DNA from 2 places in the Streptomyces mayteni genome. Region 2 is predicted to be linked to the other one. Evidence: predicted binding sites of a transcription regulator. Region 2 holds the regulator's gene; the other holds the start of a gene.
What was found. Region 2 encodes HspR, which represses chaperone genes until heat shock. Its sites were predicted from a motif close to TTGAGNNNNNNNNNCTCAA; they were not measured.
Positions count from the first base shown of each region.

Region 1: lon (endopeptidase La) is a predicted target of HspR. The motif match lies at 1,582-1,600, and genes of this name have one in related genera.

Region 1 is NZ_BAAGPR010000106.1:17,448-20,851, reverse strand. Features, by position in the region: gene lon (endopeptidase La) at 1-1,559, opposite strand, end outside; gene ACYVPE_RS32115 (aminoglycoside phosphotransferase family protein) at 1,669-2,589, opposite strand; gene ACYVPE_RS32110 (helix-turn-helix domain-containing protein) at 3,403-3,404, opposite strand, start outside.
Region 2 is NZ_BAAGPR010000006.1:78,906-82,309, forward strand. Features, by position in the region: gene grpE (nucleotide exchange factor GrpE) at 1-491, shown strand, start outside; gene dnaJ (molecular chaperone DnaJ) at 525-1,709, shown strand; gene ACYVPE_RS04795 (heat shock protein transcriptional repressor HspR) at 1,713-2,177, shown strand; gene ACYVPE_RS04800 (phosphatase PAP2 family protein) at 2,199-2,846, opposite strand; gene ACYVPE_RS04805 (N-acetylmuramoyl-L-alanine amidase) at 2,886-3,404, opposite strand, start outside.

The DNA of each region.
Region 1 (3,404 bases), on a different contig from region 2:
TCCAGCTGCCTCGGCACCAGGTGGTCGCGGGCGATCACGACCTTCTCGTCCTCCGTGTAGCCGTCGAGCCGCACCAGCTCCATGCGGTCGAGCAGCGGCTGCGGGATGGCCTCCAGCGCGTTGGCGGTGGCCAGGAAGACGACGTCGGACAGGTCGAGCTCGACCTCCAGGTAGTGGTCGCGGAAGGTGTGGTTCTGCGCCGGGTCGAGGACCTCGAGCAGCGCGGCCGAGGGGTCGCCCCGGTAGTCGCTGCCGACCTTGTCGATCTCGTCGAGCAGCACGACCGGGTTCATCGAGCCGGCCTCCTTGACGGCCCGGACGATCCGGCCTGGCAGGGCGCCGACGTAGGTGCGGCGGTGGCCCCTGATCTCGGCCTCGTCCCGGACGCCGCCGAGCGCGACGCGGACGAACTTCCGGCCCATGGCGCGGGCGACGGACTCGCCGAGCGACGTCTTGCCGACGCCGGGCGGCCCGACCAGCGCCAGCACGGCACCGCCGCGCCGGCCGCCGACCACGCCGAGGCCGCGGTCACCGCGCCGCTTGCGGACGGCCAGGTACTCGGTGATGCGCTCCTTGACGTCGTCAAGGCCCGCGTGGTCCTCGTCGAGCACGGCCTTGGCGCCGGCTATGTCGTAGGCGTCCTCGGTGCGGACGCTCCACGGCAGTTCGAGCACGGTGTCCAGCCAGGTGCGGATCCAGCTGCCCTCGGGGCTGGCGTCGGAGGCCCGCTCCAGCTTGTCGACCTCCTTGAGCGCCGCCTCGCGCACCCTCGAAGGCAGGTCGGCGGCCTCGACGCGGGCCCGGTAGTCGTCGCCCTCGTCGGCCGCGTCGCCGTTGAGCTCGGCCAGCTCCTTGCGGACGGCCTCCAGCTGGCGGCGCAGCAGGAACTCGCGCTGCTGCTTGTCCACGCCGTCCTGCACGTCCTTGGCGATGGACTCGGCGACCTCCTCCTCGGCCAGGTGGTCGCTGAGCCACTTGGTGGCGAGCTTCAGCCGCTCCACCGGATCGATGGTCTCCAGCAGGGTGCGCCGCTGCTCGGCGCTGAGGAACGGCGAGTAGCCGGCGTTGTCGGCCAGCGCGCCGACGTCCTCGATGCCCTGCACCCGGTCCACGACCTGCCACGCGCCGCGCTTCCGCAGCCAGCTGGTGGTCAGGGCCTTGTACTCCTTGGCCAGCTCGGCGACACCGCCGGGCAGCGGGTCGGGCGCGGCCTGCTCGACCACGGTGCCCTCCACCCACAGCGCGGCGCCAGGCCCGGTGGTCCCGGAACCGATCCTGACCCGCCGCAGGCCACGGACCAGCGCGCCGGGGTCGCCGTCGGCCAGCCGACCGACCTGTTCCACCCGGCCGAGCACGCCGATCCCGGCGTACGTCCCGTCCACCCGCGGCACCAGAAGCAGCCGCGGCTTCTCTCCCCGCACCGCGGCGGACTGCGCGGCCTCGACCGCGCCCCGCACCTCGGAGTCGGAGAGCTCCAGCGGCACCACCATCCCCGGCAGCACCACCTCGTCGTCCAGCGGCAGCACCGGCAGGGTGAGTTTGTCGAACGACAGAGTCATGACCTCTCCCTCGGCAAGCAAATTGAGCTATGCAGACTCAATGCGAGGGGCTCCGCCGTTGTTCCCGACCCCGCCGGCTGTTCGCCGAGAGCGATCCGGGCCTCGCGGCCTACCCGACCGCGCTCGCCGAGACGAGACGCCGCACCGCGGCCTGGGCGGGCGGGCCCCAGGTGGGCTTGCCGCCGGGCCGGCCGCGGACGCCGGCCTCCCCGATGAGGACGCCGCCCATGGCGCGCAGCAGCGCCCAGCCGCGGGCCCGGCGCAGGGTGGCGTCGTCCAGGGCCGGCCGGTACGCGGCGTGGAACCGGTCGATGGCGCCGTCCGGCAGCAGCGCCCAGCCGGCACCGAGGTCGCAGGCCGGATCGCCCGCGCAGAGGTCGCCGAAGTCGATCACGCCGCAGAGGGCGCCGTCCTCGGTGAGGACGTTGGCCGCGTGCAGGTCGGCGTGGAGCCACACCGGTGGGCCGGCCCAGGCGGGCGCGGCGACGGCGTCCTCCCAGACCGCGCGGACGGCCTCCGGGTCGGGGATCAGCCCGAACTCGGCGGCCGAGGCGAGCCCGTCGAGGAACCCCCCGGCGTGGTCGGCCAACCGGCCCCCACGGTCGCGACCGGCGGGCGCCCCCGCCGGGGCGGGCCGGTGCAGCGCAGTGAGGAACGCGGCCAGCGCGTCGGCCGCCTGCTCGCCACGGGTGGCCGGAGCGAGGTCGGCGGGCGTGCCTGGCACCCAGGTGGTGACGATCCAGGGGCGCGGAAACCGCTCCGACGGCTCGCCGAGGCGCTGCGGGACTGGCACCGGCAGCGGCAGCCCCGGGGCGAGGCCGGGCAGCCACGTGTACTCCTTGCGCACCAGCGCGTCCGCGGCCTCCGTCGCCCAGGGCACCCGGACGGCGAGATCCTCACCGAGCCGCCACAACTGGTTGTCCCACCCCCGCGCCCCAAGCCGCACGGGCCGATCGGCCAGGTCAGGATGCTGATCACGCAACAGATCCCGGAGCAGTTCCCCCGTGATCTCGATCTCGGTGAGCGCCATGCCACCCGACGATATCCCGGCCACCGCACGCGCCGAAGGCGCGCGCGGCCGCAGGCGGCCGGCCGCCGGGCAGGCCCCGCCTTCCGCGCGTCCCACGGCCTGCCGGTCCGCGCGGGACCGGGCCATCCGCGCCGAAGGCGCGGCGGCAGGCCGCCGCCGCAGGCAGTCAGCCCCCCCTCCGATCCGTCTCCAGGGGCATCCACACCGGCTACACCGCTCCACAGCCCGCCCACGCGGGCCGAGCCAAGGCCCCGCCGCAGGCGCGGCATCGGCCGGCACACCGGTCGCGGCTTCGCGGCGAAGCGGCGCCACGGCCGCCACGGGGCTGAGGTCGGTGGGACAGTGCCACGGCCACGTGGCCTACGGCGCAGCGCCGCCGGCCGGGCGATGGCTCCGCCGCAGGCGGCCAGCCCATCGACACGTTCGCGCAACCCCACCCGGGCCGCCACGGGCCCACCTGCGGCAGGGCCGGCTCGAGGGCCGTCCGCGCCGGAAGCGCGGCGGCAGGCCGCCGCAGGCGGTCAGCCCACCCGCCGATGCGCCTCCAGGGCAGCCGCACGGCTACACCGCTCCTCGGCCCGCCCGGAGGCCCGCCCGCGCGGGTCGCGCAGAGCCGCCGCCCGAGCCATGGCCCCGCCGAAGGCGGACCCGGCTCCGGGGCTGTCCACGCCGCAGGCGTGGTAGAAAGCCACCGCCGCAGGCGGCCGGGCTGCCCCACCGGCCGCGGCTTCGCCGCGAGACCGCTTCGCCGCGAAGCGGCGCCACGGCCGCCACGGGGCTGAGGTCGGTGGGACGACGCCACGGCCACGTGGCCT
Region 2 (3,404 bases):
ACCAGGCTCGCTCGGCGCTGAACGAGCGCACCCAGGACGTGCAGCGGCTCCAGGCGGAGTTCCAGAACTACCGCCGGCGCGTCGAGCGCGACCGGATCGCCGTCAAGGAGGTGGCGATCGCCAACCTCCTCACCGAACTGCTGCCGGTGCTGGACGACATCGGTCGCGCGCGGGACCACGGCGAGCTGGTCGGCGGCTTCAAGCACGTCGCTGAGTCGCTCGAGATGGTGGCGGCGAAGATGGGCCTCGCCCAGTTCGGCAAGGAGGGCGAGCCCTTCGACCCGATGATCCACGAGGCCCTGATGCACAGCTACTCGCCGGACGTCGCGGAGACCACGTGCGTGCAGATCCTCCAGCCGGGGTACCGAATCGGCGACCGGACGATTCGCCCGGCCAGGGTCGGAGTGGCCGAGCCGCAGCCGGGCAAGCCCGCCGACCAGGACGAGAGCGCGCCCGAGAAGGACAACGGCGGTGGCCCTGACGAGGGCTGACGCCACGGTGGTGGGGAAGGAGGAACGCCGGGGATGAGCACCAAGGACTTCATCGAGAAGGACTACTACAAGGTCCTCGGCGTTCCTCGTGACGCCACCGAGGCCGAGATCAAGAAGGCGTACCGCAAGCTGGCCCGGGAGAACCACCCGGACGCCAACAAGGGGGACGTACGCGCCGAGGACCGCTTCAAGGACGTCTCCGAGGCCTACGACGTGCTCGGGGACGCGAAGCGGCGCAAGGAGTACGACGAGGCGCGTGCTCTCTTCGGCAACGGCGGCTTCCGGCCGGGGCCGGGCGCCGGCGGCCAGTTCAACTTCGACCTGGGCGACCTGTTCGGCGGCCCCCAGGGCACAGGACCGGGCCCCGGCGGGGCGGCCGGTGGCTTCGGCGGCGGCATCGGAGACGTGTTCGGCGGCCTGTTCAACCGGGGCGGCGCGGGCACTCGCACCACTCCGCGCCGGGGCCAGGACATCGAGTCCGAGGTGACCCTCAGCTTCACCGAGGCCGTGTCGGGGGCCACCGTTCCGCTGCGGATGTCGTCCAGCGCGGCGTGCAAGGCGTGTTCCGGCACCGGTGACAAGAACGGCACACCGCGGGTGTGCCCGACGTGTGTCGGCACCGGCCAGGTCAGTCGCGGCGGCGGGGGCGGCTTCTCGCTCACCGACCCGTGCGTGGACTGCAAGGGGCGCGGCCTGATCGCCCAGGATCCGTGTCCGGTCTGCCGCGGCAGCGGGCGGGCCACCAGCTCGCGCACCATGCAGGTGCGTATCCCGGCGGGCGTCGACGACGGCCAGCGGATCCGGTTGCGTGGCAAGGGCGCGCCCGGCGAGCGCGGGGGGCCCAACGGCGACCTGTATGTCGTCGTCCATGTGGACGAACATCCGATATTCGGCAGGCGAGGTGACAATCTCACCATCACCGTGCCCGTCACCTTCCCGGAAGCGGCGCTGGGTGGTGAGATCAAGGTGCCGACGCTCGGTGGTCCTCCCGTCACCCTGAAGTTGCCACCGGGCACCCCGGCCGGCCGCACCATGCGAGCGCGTGGCAAGGGCGCGGTGCGCAAGGACGGCTCCCGGGGCGACCTGTTGGTGACGATCGAGGTCGCGGTACCCCGCGATCTGGGCGACAGGGCGCGCAACGCCCTGGAGGAGTACCGCGCGGCAGCAGAGGGCGAGGATCCTCGGGCAGGGCTGTTCGAGGCCGCGAAGGGAGAGTAAGAGATGGACGGCCGGCACGGACCGAGTAGTAACTCCTATGGGAACCCCTACGAGCTGACCGAAGACACGCCGGTATACGTCATCTCCGTCGCGGCGCAGCTCTCCGGGCTGCATCCGCAGACGCTCAGGCAGTACGACCGGCTCGGGCTGGTCTCGCCGGACCGTACCGCCGGCCGCGGCCGGCGGTACTCGGCGCGCGACATCCAGCTGCTGCGAGAGGTGCAGCGGCTCTCCCAGGACGAGGGCATCAACCTCGCCGGGATCAAGCAGATCATCGCGCTGCAGACCCAGGTCGCGACCCTCCAGGCACAGGTGGCCGAGCTCCAGGCGGCCGTGGAGGGCGCCGCGTTGGCGATGCGTCAGCGGGAGGCGCAGGTGCACGCCTCCTACCGGCGTGACCTGGTGCCCTATCAGGACGTCAGGCAGTCCTCGGCGATCGTCGTCTGGCGGCCCGACCGCGGGCGCTGACCCGACCTGGCCGCCGGGTGGTCACCCCCGCACACCGATCGGCCGGTCGACACCCCGCACCCTGGCCAGGGCGGTGGCGAGCGGCGGGAGCACCAGGGCGGTGAAGGCGACGGCGTAGAGCCAGCCCGCGAGGATGTCGGTGGCCCAGTGCACGCCGAGGTAGACCCGGCTGGCGCCGACCAGCACGGCCCAGACGGCGGGGAGGCCGTACGCGAGGGCGCGGGGGAGATGGCGCGACAGCACCAGGGCGAAGCCGATGGCGATCATGCCGGACGTGGCGGCGTGCCCCGAGGGCATCGAAGGGTTGTCCGGGTGGGTGAGCCAGTCGGCGACCGGGGGGCGAGGCCGGCCCAGCCAGTTGACCAGTAGCCAGCGGAACAGCATCCCCACCAGCAGGGTGCCGAGGCCGACCACCGCGCCCAGCCACCATCGGCGCGGGATCGCCAGCGCGCCGGCGATCGCGCCCAGGGCCATGGCGGGAGGGCCGCTGCCGGTGTCGGTGATCGCCTTGAAGGTGGTGGTCCAGGCGGGGCTTCGGTGGTCGACGGCCCAGTCGTGCAGCCTGGAGTCCAGCGCGAAGGGCGCGCCGCCCCTGACCGCCACGGTGATCATGAGCGCGGCCAGCACGGCGGCGGCCAGGGCGGCGATGACGAGCGGTCGGCGGGGCATCGTCCCCATCGTAACGAGCCCCGCCGACCGCCGGGTTGGTCAGTGTCCCGACCAGCCGAGCTCCACGTCGGCCGCGCGGACGAAGCCGATCCGGTGGCCGAGCTGGATCTGGTAGTACCTCTCGCCCCGCACCACCTGGTGGTCGGCCGGGTCGAAGGTGACGGCCCGGTAGTACTCGCTGTCGGTGCGCAGCCCGACCGCGTACTCCTGGTCGGCCGGGATCTCGTAGGCGAGCGGCACCACCGACTGCACCGGGACGTCCGCCGGGTAGGCCGTGGCCTCCGGGTAGGCGCGGCCGTAGACCGGGATGGTCGTCGCGCCCGGCTTGCCGGTGACGACCGGGCCCTGGGCGTTGACGGCGGTCGGCGCGTCGGCCGGGTTGTGGAACCAGGCCTCCTGGCCCAGGTACCAGACGGCCGTCCACTCACCCTCGCGGTCGGCTACCGCGAAGGTCTGGCCGGCCGAGGCCCGGGCGCCCACGTCGTTCACGCCGGTCGAGGACTCGCCGCCGCCCGGGTGGGTGGCGATGTCGCGGACCAGCGGCGCGTCGTGGCTCGG